One region of the Luteimonas sp. A501 genome, then DNA from elsewhere that is predicted to be linked to it. Evidence: predicted binding sites of a transcription regulator. Region 1 holds the regulator's gene; the other holds the start of a gene.
The links. Region 1 encodes sigma-54, which starts transcription at its own class of promoters, with help from an activator protein. Its sites were predicted from a motif close to TGGCACGNGCNTTGC; they were not measured.
Positions count from the first base shown of each region.

Region 2: a site for sigma-54 is predicted at 5,217-5,231, ahead of glnA (type I glutamate--ammonia ligase). Genes of this name have one in related genera too.

Region 1 is NZ_JBSVRI010000001.1:450,157-456,870, forward strand. It holds gene ACW7G5_RS02005 (PTS sugar transporter subunit IIA) at 1-392, opposite strand, end outside; gene rapZ (RNase adapter RapZ) at 493-1,362, opposite strand; gene hprK (HPr(Ser) kinase/phosphatase) at 1,362-2,318, opposite strand; gene ACW7G5_RS02020 (PTS sugar transporter subunit IIA) at 2,315-2,788, opposite strand; gene hpf (ribosome hibernation-promoting factor, HPF/YfiA family) at 2,807-3,136, opposite strand; gene ACW7G5_RS02030 (RNA polymerase factor sigma-54) at 3,244-4,671, opposite strand; gene lptB (LPS export ABC transporter ATP-binding protein) at 4,707-5,426, opposite strand; gene lptA (lipopolysaccharide transport periplasmic protein LptA) at 5,426-5,911, opposite strand; gene lptC (LPS export ABC transporter periplasmic protein LptC) at 5,943-6,506, opposite strand; gene ACW7G5_RS02050 (KdsC family phosphatase) at 6,503-6,714, opposite strand, start outside.
Region 2 is NZ_JBSVRI010000004.1:81,592-88,305, forward strand. It holds gene ACW7G5_RS12190 (YheT family hydrolase) at 1-357, shown strand, start outside; gene ACW7G5_RS12195 (tetratricopeptide repeat protein) at 418-2,487, shown strand; gene ACW7G5_RS12200 (YbhB/YbcL family Raf kinase inhibitor-like protein) at 2,519-3,133, shown strand; gene ACW7G5_RS12205 (META domain-containing protein) at 3,283-4,143, opposite strand; gene ACW7G5_RS12210 (undecaprenyl-diphosphate phosphatase) at 4,211-5,008, opposite strand; gene glnA (type I glutamate--ammonia ligase) at 5,284-6,693, shown strand.

The sequences.
Region 1 (6,714 bases):
CAGGCGTCATCGTGCACCACTCCATTGCGCGCGCCCGCGGCGGCCACCGCAGGCAGTTGGTCGAGCGGCAGCTCGGGATAGTTCAATACCCGCAGCAGCATCGGCAGGCTCAGCGCCGAGACGCGGCGCACCGGCGTGCCCAGGTGCGCCAGGCGCGCGGCGAGGTTGGCGGGGGTGGCGCCATAGACGTCGGTCAGCAGCAGCACGCCGTCGCCGCTGTCGGCGCGACGCAGGGCGGCGCTGGCGGTTGCCAGCATGGCGTCGGGATCGGCGTCATAGGACATCTCGAAGACTTCGATCGCAAGCGGCAGCGTACCCAGAAGCCGGCCCGCCACCGCCTTGAACGCGGTGCCGATGCCAACGTGGGTGATGAGCAGGATGCCGACGGCCATCGATACAAATTAACAGAGCCGCATGACCCTCAGGAAGCGGCGCGTGCGGAAGCCACGGGTTCCAGCGATGCGCAGGGCCGGTCCGCGCCGGGTCCGGAGATCAATCCAGCCCGCGGTGATGGGTGGCGACTTCCTTCCAGCCCTGCGCGCGCGCGTGTTCCGCGGCGGCCTCGGCCAGGTAGACCGAGCGGTGGCGGCCGCCGGTGCAGCCGAAGGCGACGGTGACGTAGCTGCGCGTGGACGAATGCATGCGCGGCAGCCAGGCGTCGAGGAACCCGTTGACATGCTGCAGGTACTCGGCGACCTCCGGCTGTGCCGCGAAGAACTCGCGCACCGGGCCGTCGCGACCCGACAGCGGCCGCAGGCGGGCATCCCAGTGCGGGTTGGTCAGGGCACGGGCGTCGAACACGAAGTCCGCGTCCGGCGGCACGCCGCGGCGGTAGGCGAAGGATTCGAACAGTAGCGACAGCGATGAATCCATGCTCAGCCCGAGGTCGGTCAGGACCCGGCGGCGCAGCTGGTGCACGTTCAATTCGCTGGTGTCGATGATGACGTCGGCCAGCGAGACCAGCGGGCGCAGCACTTGGCGTTCCAGCGCGATGGCATCCGACAGGGCCAGTCCAAGCCGGGTCAGCGGGTGCCGGCGGCGGGTGTCGGCGTAGCGCTTGAGCAGGATGTCGTCGATGGTGTCGAAGAACACCAGCTTCGGGTCGAAGCCCATCGCACCGACCGCGGACAGCCACTCCGGGATGCTGGCAAGGTCGCCGCGGCTGCGCACGTCGACTCCAACCGCGAGCTTCTGCGACGCGCGCTCGGGATGGGTGGCGCTGCGCACGAAGTCGGGCAGCAGCTCCGCCGGCAGGTTGTCGACGCAGTAGAAATCGAGGTCTTCGAGGGTGTTGAGGGCAACGGATTTGCCGCTTCCGGACATGCCGCTGACGATGATCAGCGAGTTGTTGGCGGTGTTCATTACATGCCCCGCTCAAGGAAGTGGGAGTGGCGCGCGAGGAAGGCCGAGGCCGGGTCCACGCCCTTGGCGCGCAGCACGTGCACGCGGGTCGCGGCTTCGGTCAGCACCGCGAGGTTGCGGCCGGGCATCACCGGCAGGGTGATCATCGGCACGTCCAGGTCCAGCACGCGGCGCGCGCCGAGGTCGCCGGTCAGGCGCACCATGCCGCTGGGGTCGCGTGCCTCGCGGGTGTCCTCGGGCCGTGCGAGATGGACGATCAGGCGCAGGTACTTGTTCCGCTTCACCGCGGTGTCGCCGAACATCTCGCGGATGTTGAGCACGCCAAGGCCGCGCAGCTCCAGCAGGTCCTGCAGCAGTTCGGGACAGGTGCCGTCGAGGACGTCGGGGGCGATCTGCGCGAACTCGGGGGCGTCGTCGGCGACCAGGCGATGGCCGCGGGTCACCAGCTCCAGCGCGAGCTCGCTTTTTCCGGTCCCGGACTCGCCGGTGACCAGCACGCCGATCGAGTAGATCTCCATGAACACACCGTGCAGCGTGACCCTGGCTGCCAGCGCACCGGCCAGGTGGTACTGCAGCACGTTGTACAGCTCATGGCCGCGGCGCTGCGACGACCACAGCGCGATGCCCGACTCTTCGGCCATCTCCACCAGGTCCTCGGGGCAGGGCTGGCCCTTGTTGACCACCAGCGCCAGCGGCCCGAACTGGAGGATCTTTTCCAGTGTTTCCCAGCGTTGCCTGGGTTCCAGGCCGTCGAGCCAGGCAAGCTCCTCGCTGCCGAGGATCTGCACCTTGTTGGGATAGATGATGTTGAGGTATCCGGCCAGCGACGGCCGGCGCGACACGGTGTCGACCGACTCGAGCTGGCGCGTGGCGCCGGCCCGGCCGGCGAGCCACTTCAGTTCAAGCCGTTCGCGGAGCTGGTCGAACAGCGCCTGCGCGGTGATCACCGCCTTCATGCCGATCGCGCCTCGGACGACCCACCCGAGCGCAGGAGCAGCGCACGCAGCGCGTTGATGTCCGGTGCGTGGCGTACTGACTGGCGGAAGTCGGTATCGGCGAACCGGCCCGCCAGTTCCGACAGGGTATCGAGGTGCTGCTGCGTGCGATCGCCGGGCACCGCCATGGCGAAGACCAGGTCCACCGGTTCGCCATCGCGCGCATTGAAATCGACCGGGTTCGCCAGCCTCAGGAAGGCGGCAAGCGGTTCGCTGCAGGAGTCGCTGCGGCAGTGCGGGATGGCGACGCCGTGGCCAATCGCGGTGCTGCCGACGGCTTCGCGGCCGCGAAGGCCGTTGGCGATCAGCAGGGTCCATTCCGGAGAGTCGCCGCCCAACAGGCGGGCGGCGACATCCAGGACCTGGTCACGGCTGCCGGGCGACACCACCTGCACGATGCGGCTGGCGGAGAGCAGGTCGGTGTATGGCATCCCCGGGCCTTCTGTGCCTCAGCCGAACTCGCCGTCGCGCACGGGATTCCCGCCGCGGCGATGGTGGTCGATCATTTTCTTCTTTTCCTTCACCAGCATCCGGTCGAGCTTGTCGGCGAGCAGGTCGATGGCCGCGTACATGTCGGCGGCGCGGGCATCGGCGTGGAGCGTCTTGCCGGCCACGCTGACGGTGGCTTCGGCGCGGTGGTCGGGCTTGTCGATGCTGAGCTGGGTGCGGACCTGCAGCGGCGGGTCATACAGCCGCGACAGGCGGCCAAGCTTGGTCTCGACGTAGTCGCGCAGTGCCGGGGTGACGTCCATCTGCTGGCCGTGGGTCTCGATGAGCATCGCAACCTCCTTCTCGGTGGGAGCCACAGCATCGCGCATGGCGGCGCAGTGGGTGTCATGGACAGGTTAACCCAGCCTCCGGGGGGCGGGAAGCGTCGACGTGGCGTTCAGGCGATCCGCACGCGCTCGTGCGAGGACGGGATGTTCAGCGCCTCGCGGTACTTGGCCACGGTGCGCCTGGCCACGGGAATGCCGCTGTCCTTCAGGCGTTCGGCCAAGCGTGCGTCGGAGAGCGGTTTGCGCGGATCTTCCGCATCTACCAGGCGCCGGATCATGTCCTGGATCGCGATGCTGGAGGCTTCGCCGCCGCCGCCGGTGTCGATTCCCGAGGCGAAGAATGCGCGCAGCGGGATGGTGCCGCGCGGCGTGTGTACGTGCTTGCGGGCAACCGCGCGCGACACGGTGGACTCGTGCATGCCGATCTGCGCCGCGACTTCGCGCAGGGTCAGCGGGCGAAGCGCCTGGGCACCGAACTCGAGGAAGCCCGACTGCTCGCGCACCAGGCAGTGGACCACCTTGAGCAGGGTTTCGCCACGGGCCGCGAGGTTCTTCAGCAGCCAGCGCGCTTCCTGCAGCCGTCCGCGCAGGTAGCCGGCGTCGGCGCCGACGGTGTGCTGCAGCATCTGTTCGTAGCCGCGATGGATGGTCAGGCTGGCGTGGCGGCCGCCGGCCAGCGACACCTTCCAGATGCCGTTATGGCGCGAGATGCTGCAGTCGGGCACCACGTAGGTGTCGTGCGGCATGCCGCCGATGCTGGAGCCGGGCCGCGGGTCGAGGCTGCGGATCAGCTGCAGCGCCATGTTGGCTTCGTCCTCGCTGCAGTGCAGGGCGTCGGCAAGGCCCGGGGCGCCGAGTTTGGCGATGCGTTCGATCAGGGTGGCCACCGCGCGCCGTGCCACCGCGTGGCCGGGCGTGTCGGGGGGCAGGGCGTCCAGCTGCAGCAGCAGGCACTCGCCGAGGTCGCGCGCGCCGACGCCGGTCGGGTCCAGTCGCTGCACCCGCTGCAGCACGGCGCTGATCTCGGCTTCATCGCACTGCAGGTCGGGGGCCATCGCTTCGGAGATGGCGGAAAGTGGCTCGCGCAGGTAGCCATCGTCGTCGATGGCGTCGACCAGGGCCTCGCCGATGGCGAGTTCGCGCGGCGACAGGTGGCTGAGGTTGAGCTGCCATGACAGATGGCCGCGCAGGGTTTCGGACTGGGCGATGCGCTCGGAGGCGTCGCTGCCCGCATCACCGTCGCCGCCACTGCTTCCACGCCCGCTGTCGGCCCATGCGCTGTCGCGCTCGACATCCCAGTCATGGTCGCTTGCCGCGCTTTCGGTCCCGGCGCGCTGGTCCTCGCTGCCGGATCCGTCTTCCGCCGATGCGGACAGTGGCGAGGATTCGTCCCATTCCAGCAGCGGATTGCTCTCGACGGCCGCAGTGATCTCGGCTTCAAGTTCGGGGATCGGGAGTTGCAACAGATGCAGCGCCTGACGCAGCTGCGGCGTCAGTACCAGGTGCTGTCCCAGCGATGTCTGCAAACGAGGCTTCACGGCGTTCCCGATCAAGCGGGGACGCACCCTCCGGTTTACAGTCGGAAGGACTCCCCGAGGTAGACCCGGCGCACGTCCGGGTCGGCCAGCAGCGCGTCCGGAGCCCCCTGCGCGAGCACGCCACCATCACTGAGGATATACGCGCGGTCGCAAATGCCCAAGGTCTCGCGCACGTTGTGGTCGGTGATCAGCACGCCGATGCCGCGATTTTTCAGATGGCGGACGATGCGCTGGATCTCGCCGACCGAGATCGGGTCGACGCCGGCGAAGGGTTCGTCGAGCAGGATCAGGCTTGGACGGGCCGCGAGTGCGCGGGCGATTTCCACCCGCCGCCGCTCGCCGCCGGAAAGGCTCGCGCCATGCTGGCCGGCCACGTGGGTGACCTGCAATTCGTCCATCAACGAGGCGAGTTCGGCCTCGCGGCCCTTGCGGTCCAGGTCTTCGCGCAGCTCGAGCACCAGCATGATGTTGTCGGCCACGCTGAGCTTGCGGAACACCGAAGGTTCCTGCGGCAGGTAGCCGACGCCCAGGCGCGCGCGCCGGTGCATCGGTTCGCCGGTGATGTCGCGGCCGTCGAGCACGATGCGTCCGGCATCGGCTGGGACCAGGCCGACGATCATGTAGAAACAGGTGGTCTTGCCGGCGCCGTTGGGGCCGAGCAGGCCGACGACTTCGCCCGCTTCCAGGGTCAGCCCGAACTCGCGCACCACTTCGCGCTGGCCATAGCGCTTGCGCAGGCCTTCGGCGACCAGCATCAGCCGCCGTCCTGGCCGTCCTGGCCGTCCTTGGCACCCTTGGGCAGGATGCGGGTGCGGATCTGCTGGCCGTCCTGGCCGCCACCCTGCACGCGGCCGGTGGCCATGTTGTAGACGATGCGACCGCCGGCCATGGTGCCGCGGCCGGGCTGGTTGATCTCGACGTTTCCGGTGAAGACCACGGTTTCGGTCTGCAGGTTGTAGTCGACGGTGCTGGCGGTGGCATCGATCGCGCCGCCGTCGTCGAGGTCCTGCTGCAGGCGCACCGGCGACCCCGTCAGGATCACCTTCTGGATGTCGCCACCGCCGCGACGCACGTCGGCCTTGGCGGCGCGCACATCGAGGGTGCCCTGCACGATGCGCACGTTGCCGGTGAAGACGCAGGGACTGCCGTCGTCGGCCAGCGAACAGTCCTGGCTGTTGGAGGTCAGGTCCATCGGCTGGCTGCGGTCGCTGGATTTCGCCCACGCGGGCGCGGCGGACATCGCCGCGGCGATGGCGAGAAGCGTCGTGAGGCTAGCGGCGCGTGGGGACATAGCGGGTCTGGACCTTGGAGGTGAGCTGGAAGCGTTTGTCGGCCAGGTCGGCTTCCATGCCCGTGCCGCGCATTGTAGTGCCGGGCTGGGTGATGGTCACGGCGGCGTCGCTGCGGGCCCGGCGCTGGCCCGGGAACACGTCCAGGGCCTCGGTTTCCATGCGCATTTCGCGGGTGCCGGCGGGGTCGGATACCACCACCACCTCGCCACGCAGGCGCATCTCCTCGCTGTCGGCGCTGATCCAGCCGGTGGCTGCGCGCAGGTCCCAGTACAACTCGCTGCCTTCTTCGGGCAGCAGGAAGACCGGTTCGCGCAGCGACATGGTTTCGTCCACGGGATTGCGATGCAGGTGCGGGGCGCGGAGGGTGAAGGCTTCCCGGCCATCGCTGTCGAGCGACACCAGCTGGAAGTCCTCGAGGATGTAGTCGGAGCGGTCGCTGGTCGTGGTTGCATCGTCGACTTCGGCGTGCTGCCGCCATGCCGACCAGCCGCTGGCGATCGCGGCAACCAGCAACACGAGGATCATCGCGGCGCGCCAGTTCATTGGCGCGCCGTCCCGGCGTCATCGACGGCGTCGTCGCTGCGCGCGGCCAGCAGCAGGTCGCAGAACTCGCGCGCCGCGCCGCGGCCACCGCGGGCCGAGGCCTGCCAGTGCACGCGGCCGAGGATCGCGGGATGGGCGTCGGCCGGCGCCGCGGCCAGGCCGGCGCCGGAGAGCACGGCGAGGTCGGTCAGGTCGTCGCCCATGAACG
Region 2 (6,714 bases), on a different contig from region 1:
AAGCGCGCGCTGTTCCCCGATCGCGTGGGCTTTGACGACGCGGTGCTGCGCCTGCGCATGCGCGCGCTCACCGAATGGCTGGTGCTGCGGCACACCGACTTCGGCAGCCTCGAGGCGTATTTCGACGGCTATTCGATCGCCGGCGATCGCCTGGCTGGGCTCGCGGTGCCGGCCTCGATCCTGACCAGTGCCGACGATCCGGTGATCCCGGTGGATGACTTCCATCGCCTGGTCCTGCCTGCACCGGCGCGGTTGGAAGTGGCCGGTTGGGGAGGCCATTGCGGCTTCATCGAGGGACCGCGGCTGGATGGCTACGCCGAGCGCTGGGTGGTCGGACGCCTGGCCGGCGAAGGCTGAGCGAGACGGGCGGCTACAATCGGGGTTTTCGGCGCGCCGCGCCGGCAGGACGGCCTTCCCATGCAAGAAAAGATTCTCGACGCGCTGCGCCGCGGAGACACCCGGACCGCGCTGGATGCGGCGCGCACCCATGCAGCGCAAGCGCCCGGCGACGTGGACGCCCAGCGCCTGCTGGCGCTGGCGCTTCGTAGCAGCGGCGACCTCGACGGCGCGCGCGACGTGATCCTGGCGGCGATCGAACTGGCTCCCGATGCCGCCGAGCTGCACATGGAACATGCCACCCTGCAGCTCGGCATGCGTGACCTGGAGGCGGCGCGGCAGGCGATGGGCGCGGCGGCAGGCGTCGACCCGAACCACTTTGCCGCCTACGCCATGCGAGCACACCTGGCGCTGGCGGGAGGGGACATCGCCGAAGCCGAGCGCCAGCTGCGCCTGGCCGAGCGGGTCGAGCAGGATCATCCCGAACTGCAGGCGCTCGGCGGCATGATCGCGCTGCGCAAGGGCAACAGCGGCGCCGCCATCGCGCAGCTGTCGGCCGCGCTGCAGCGGGTACCCGACGATCCGCTGACCATGCAGGCGCTGGCGTTCGCGTACTTCAAGGAGGAGCACTTCGCCTTCGCCGAACAGGCCTTCCGCAAGCTGCTCGATTTTCCGCCGCTGGCCAATGACGCGCGCCTCATGCTCGCGCTCACGCTGGCCCGCCAGCGGCGCCCGGTCGATGCCATCGACGAACTTGCCCCGCTGCTGGCCGACCAGGCCACGGCCACGCTGCAGGTGCGGCGTTTCGTCGGCGAGCTCGAACTTTCGGCGGGCCGCCCGGCGCGTGCGCTGCAGCACCTGCGCGAGGTGTTCGCGGTGCAGCCGGGCGAACTCCGGGTCACCACGGCGATCGCCGAGGCCTGGCGCCGGCTTGGCGCGACCGACGAAGCGCGGAACATGCTTGATGCGGCGCTGGCTACTTCGCCAGGAATCGATCTCCTGTGGTACGTGCGCCTGGTCTTCGATCCGCTTGGCGACGTTGCCGCCGGGCTGATCGAGCGCTGGCGCCAGCACAGCCCGGAATCGATCGATGCCCTGGAAGCGGAGATGAAGCTCCACGCCATCGAAAACCGCCCTGCCGGGACCGAAGCCGCGGCGCGGGCGCTGCTTGAACTCGAGGCGGACCACTTCGACGCCGGAATGAAGCTGGTGGACGCGCTGCTGGTGACCGACCCTGCCGAGGCGCTGCGGCGCATCGAGTCGTTGCTGGCGCGGGAAGACCTGCACCCGGACGCCAGGGCGACCCTGGAAATGGGGCTGGGCCTGGCACGGCACCGCGCAGGTGACTTTGCCGGCGCGCTGGATCACTGGACCCGGCGCATCGCGGCGGGACCGGGCAATCGCCTGGCATTGCCCAGGGCCACCCCGGCACCGGCCGAGTGGCCCGAAGCCGCGGCGCCGGTCGCCGACGCGCCTCCGGCGGTATTCCTGCTCGGCCTGCCGGGTGCGCTGGCCGAGCGCGGCGCGCGGCTGCTGAAGGTCGTGCCGGCGTTCCGCGACGACCGCGTCGGTGCCAAGCCGCCGGCCGACATCTTCCAGGACATCGGGTCGTGGGCGAACGTCGCTTCGGGCAAGTTCGATGCGCCTGCGGTGATCGCCACCTGGCGCAAGGCCCTTCCGGGGCGCGGCATCCATGACGCGGTGATCGACTGGATGCCGTGGTGGGACAACAGCTACACCGCCGCGGTGCGCGCGGCGCTGCCCGAAGCGCAGCTGTTGGTCATGCTGCGCGACCCGCGCGACATGCTGATGGACTGGATCGCATTCGCCGCGGGTACGCCGTTCGCGGCGGAATCGCCACGGGTCGCGGCCGGCTGGCTTGCCGCCGCGCTCGACCAGATCGCCACCCTGCACGAGCAGAACCTGGTGCCGCACCGCCTGCTTCGTGTCGATGACGTCGCCGACGACCCTGCCGGAATGGCCGCCCTGATCGGCAGCGCGCTGGGCAGCAACCTGCCGCCGCCGCCAGCCGGCCTGTTCGGTACCCCGCGCTTTGCCGCCGGTGACTGGCGCCGCTATGCCGACCAGCTTGCCGGCCCGTTCGCGGCGCTGGCGCCGGTCGCGCGCCGCCTCGGCTATCCCGAAGCCTGACCACGAGGACATCACCATGACCGCCACCGCCATGCACATCGCCAGCGAAAGCTTCGACCACGGCCAGCCGATTCCCGCCGGGTTCGCCTTCGGCACGCCCGACGGCCTCGGCGGCAACCGCAACCCGCAGCTGTCCTGGGGCGGTGCGCCGGCAGGCACGCGCGCGTTCGCGCTGCTTTGCATAGATGCGGACGCGCCGACCGATCCGGCGCTGGTCGCCAATGACAAGGTCGACATCCCGGTCGAACATCCGCGCGGCGATTTCATGCACTGGGCGATGGTCGACATCCCGCCACAGGTCACCTCGATCGAGGCCGGCAGCTGCAGCGACGGCGTCACCAAGGGCGGCAAGCGGACGCCACCGGGGCCGTCGGGCACGCGCCAGGGCCTCAACGACTACACCGGCTGGTTCGCCGGCGACCCGGACATGGGCGGCGACTGGTCCGGCTACGACGGCCCGTATCCGCCGGCACACGACCTGCGCCTGCACCGTTACTTCTTCCGCGTGTTCGCCCTGGACGTCGAGCGCCTGGAGCTGCCCGGGCGCTTCACCGCCGGCGACGTGCTGCGCGCGATGCAGGGCCACGTGCTGGCCGAAGCCGCCACCTGGGGCAGCTACGGCCTGCATCCTTCGCACACCGCGTAAAGGCGACATGGCCGCGATCCGCGGCCCACGAACCCGCCGCCCACGAACCCGCCGCCCACGAACCTGTAGGAGCAGCTATAGCTGCGACCAGCAACCGGTGAATGCCGTGTCGCGGTCGTGGGCTTGGCGTGTCGCGGTTATAGCCGCTCCTACTGGGGTTTTGCCTGCTCGGTGCGGGCGACTTGCTCGCTCTCCACCACCATGTCCAGCACGTTCACGATGGAAGAAGCGTCCGCGGGCACGTCCTGGCGCCGGAAACGGTCCACGCGCAGCACGTTGCGGACGCCGGGCTGGTGTTCGTAGCCCTCGATCTCCTCGTACAGCGGGCCCCATTCGCCGGTGCCGCGCTTGAGGCCATCCGCGTCGTACTCCAACTCGCGGACCTCGAGGCAGCGGTGGTCGGGCATCAGCGGGTGGTGGCAGTCGATGCGCTCGGCGGCGACCTCCAGGAACACGCGCTCCGGTTCGCCACCGTGGCGGGTGCGCGCGTTTGGCGCGCCGCTGAAGGCCAGCGTATCGCCCAGGGCATTGACCAGCCGCAGCCGCGGCGCCTCGCCGGCTTCGATGGCGAGCGCATGGCTGCCGGCCAGGCGGGTATGGGTTTCGCGTTCCATCGCCATCAGCGGCTCGGCGCAGGCCATCTGCGTGCTGATCATCGGCCCCAGCGTGAGTTCGCCGGCGGCGAGGTTGAAGTCCGCGCCCATGCCGTTGCATGCGTTGGTCACCGAGACCCGGCCCTCGGCGAAGTCGAGCTGCAGCGGGGCCTCGGCATTGCCGAACAGCGCGTCGATGCGGGCGCCGTCGGCGGCGGTGGCCGAGTCCAGTTGCCAGTGGTAGCCACCGAGGGTGGTCGCGACGTCGGGGGCAGGTGCGTGGCCTGCCGGTGCCGGAGCCGTTTCCGATGCCGGCGCGACGGCCGGCGTGGAGGCGGACGGGTCGTCGCCCGTGCCGGGCGAACAGGCCGCGAGCGCGAGTGCCAGTGGCAGGGCGAACAGGGACGGGTGCTTCATCGGTGACCTCCAGGGGCAGGGATCCGGGCGAACGCGCGACGGGGCCGGACGGGGTCGGGCGCCGGCGTCATTCGCCCATCGGCAACCACAGCAGCAGTGCCGCGCCCAGCAGGATGCGATACACGGCGAAACCGGTGAACCGGTGGTGTTCGATATACCCCAGCAGCCATTTGACCACCATGAAGCCGGTGATCGTGGCCGCGGCGAAGGCGATGCCGACGTCGGCCCAGGCTTCGCCGCCCAGACCGCCGTCCATCGCCAGCTCCATGAAGGTGTATGCGCTGGCCGCGAACATGGTCGGGATGCCGACCAGGAACACGAACTCGGCCGCGGCCGTGCGCCGGCTGAGGCCGAACAGCATGGCGATGAAGATCGCCGCCGCCGAGCGCGAGGTGCCGGGGAACACGCCGGCCACCACCTGCGCCAGTCCGACCAGTACCGCGATCGTCCACGTGACCTCGGTGCCGTCGGGGCTGCGGCGCTCGGCCACGCGCTCGGCGACGATCATCCACACGCCGCCGATGATCAGCGCCCAGGCGATCGGGCTCACGGTTTCCGGCAGCTCCCAGCCCAGCAGGCGCACGGGCAGTCCGACGAGTGCGGTGACCAGGAAGGCGACGGCCAGCTTCATCGCGTAGTCGCGGTTGCGGGCCTCGCCCAGGCCGGTGACCAGGCCGGTGATGCGCTCGCGGAACACGAGGGAGATGGCGAGGATCGCGCCGGCCTGGATGACGATGTTGAAGAAGTCCGAGCGCGCACCCAGCCAGTGCTGCGCGATCAGCAGGTGGCCGGTGCTGGAGATCGGGAGGAACTCGGTCAGGCCTTCGAGGATGCCAAGAAGCAGGGCGGCCAGCGGGTCGGTCATCGGCGGGGATCCAGCGGTGGGTGCGGATGGATGATGCGGGAGCGGGGCGAAGAGGACAGGAGCCACGCAGCGCGCATGAACGAGCGCGGCAGCATAGCGGATTGCCATCTGCACCAGATTGGCGCGCCAGGCTGTAGAGATGCACCATGAAGGTGCGTGTCGCGCCATCTACCGCGGTGAATTCACGCCAGATCAGGGGCTTGTGTGGTGGCATGGCACTTGCTCAAGCATAACGACGCCCGGTTCCCCGGGCCCCTGACCAATCCGGAGCGAGCATGTCCATCGAAACCGTCGAAAAGCTCATCAGCGACCATCGGGTCGAATTCATCGACCTGCGCTTTTCCGACATGCGCGGCGTGCAGCACCACGTCACCTATCCGGCCTCGATCATCGAGCCGGCGCTGTTCGAGGACGGCAAGATGTTCGACGGCTCCTCGATCGGCGGCTGGCGCGGCATCCACCAGTCCGACATGGTGCTGCTACCCGACCCCGAGACCGGCTTCCTCGATCCGTTCACCGCCGATCCGACCCTGGTGCTGACCTGCGACGTGCTCGACCCGACCACGATGCAGGCCTACAACCGCGACCCGCGCGGGATCGCGCGCCGCGCCGAGGCCTACCTGAAGTCCAGCGGCATCGCCGACCAGGCCTTCTTCGGCCCCGAGCCCGAATTCTTCATCTTCGACTCGGTGCGCTACGCCAATGACATGGGGCACACCTTCTTCCACGTCGACTCGGAAGAGGCCGCGTGGAACTCCGGCCGCGAATACGAAGGTGGCAATACCGGCTACCGCCCGGGCGTGAAGGGCGGCTACTTCCCGGTGGCACCGCTGGACTCGCTGCACGACATCCGCGCCGAGATGTGCAAGACCCTCGACGCCATGGGTATCGAGACCGAGGTCCATCACCACGAGGTCGCCAACGCCGGCCAGTGCGAGATCGGCACCCGGTTCAACTCGCTCACGCGCAAGGCCGATGAACTGCTGACCACCAAGTACGTGGTCAAGAACGTCGCCCACCGCAACGGCAAGACCGCCACCTTCATGCCCAAGCCGCTGGTCGGCGACAACGGCAGCGGCATGCACGTGCACCAGTCGCTGGCCAAGGCCGGGGTGAACCTGTTCGCCGGCGACGGCTACGGCGGCGTGAGCCAGACCGCGCTGTGGTACATCGGCGGCGTGTTCAAGCACGCGCGCGCGATCAACGCCTTCTCCAATGCCAGCACCAACAGCTACAAGCGCCTGGTGCCGGGCTTCGAGGCGCCAGTGATGCTGGCCTACTCGGCGTCCAACCGCTCCGCCTCCTGCCGCATCCCGTACGTGAGCAATCCGAAGGCGCGCCGCATCGAGTTCCGCTTCCCGGACGCGATGAGCTCCGGCTACCTGCTGTTCACCGCGCTGATGATGGCCGGGCTTGACGGCATCAGGAACCAGATCGATCCGGGTGGCCCCAGCGACAAGGACCTCTACGACCTGCCGCCGGAAGAGGCCAAGGGCATCCCGACCGTCTGCCATTCGCTGGACCAGGCGCTGGAGGCGCTCGACGCCGACCGCGAGTTCCTCAAGGCCGGCGGCGTGATGAGCGACGACTTCATCGATGCCTACATCGCGCTGAAGATGAAGGAAGTCACCGCGTTCCGCTCGGCAACCCATCCGCTCGAATACCAGATGTACTACGCGATCTGACAGCGAGCACTTGCGGGAGCC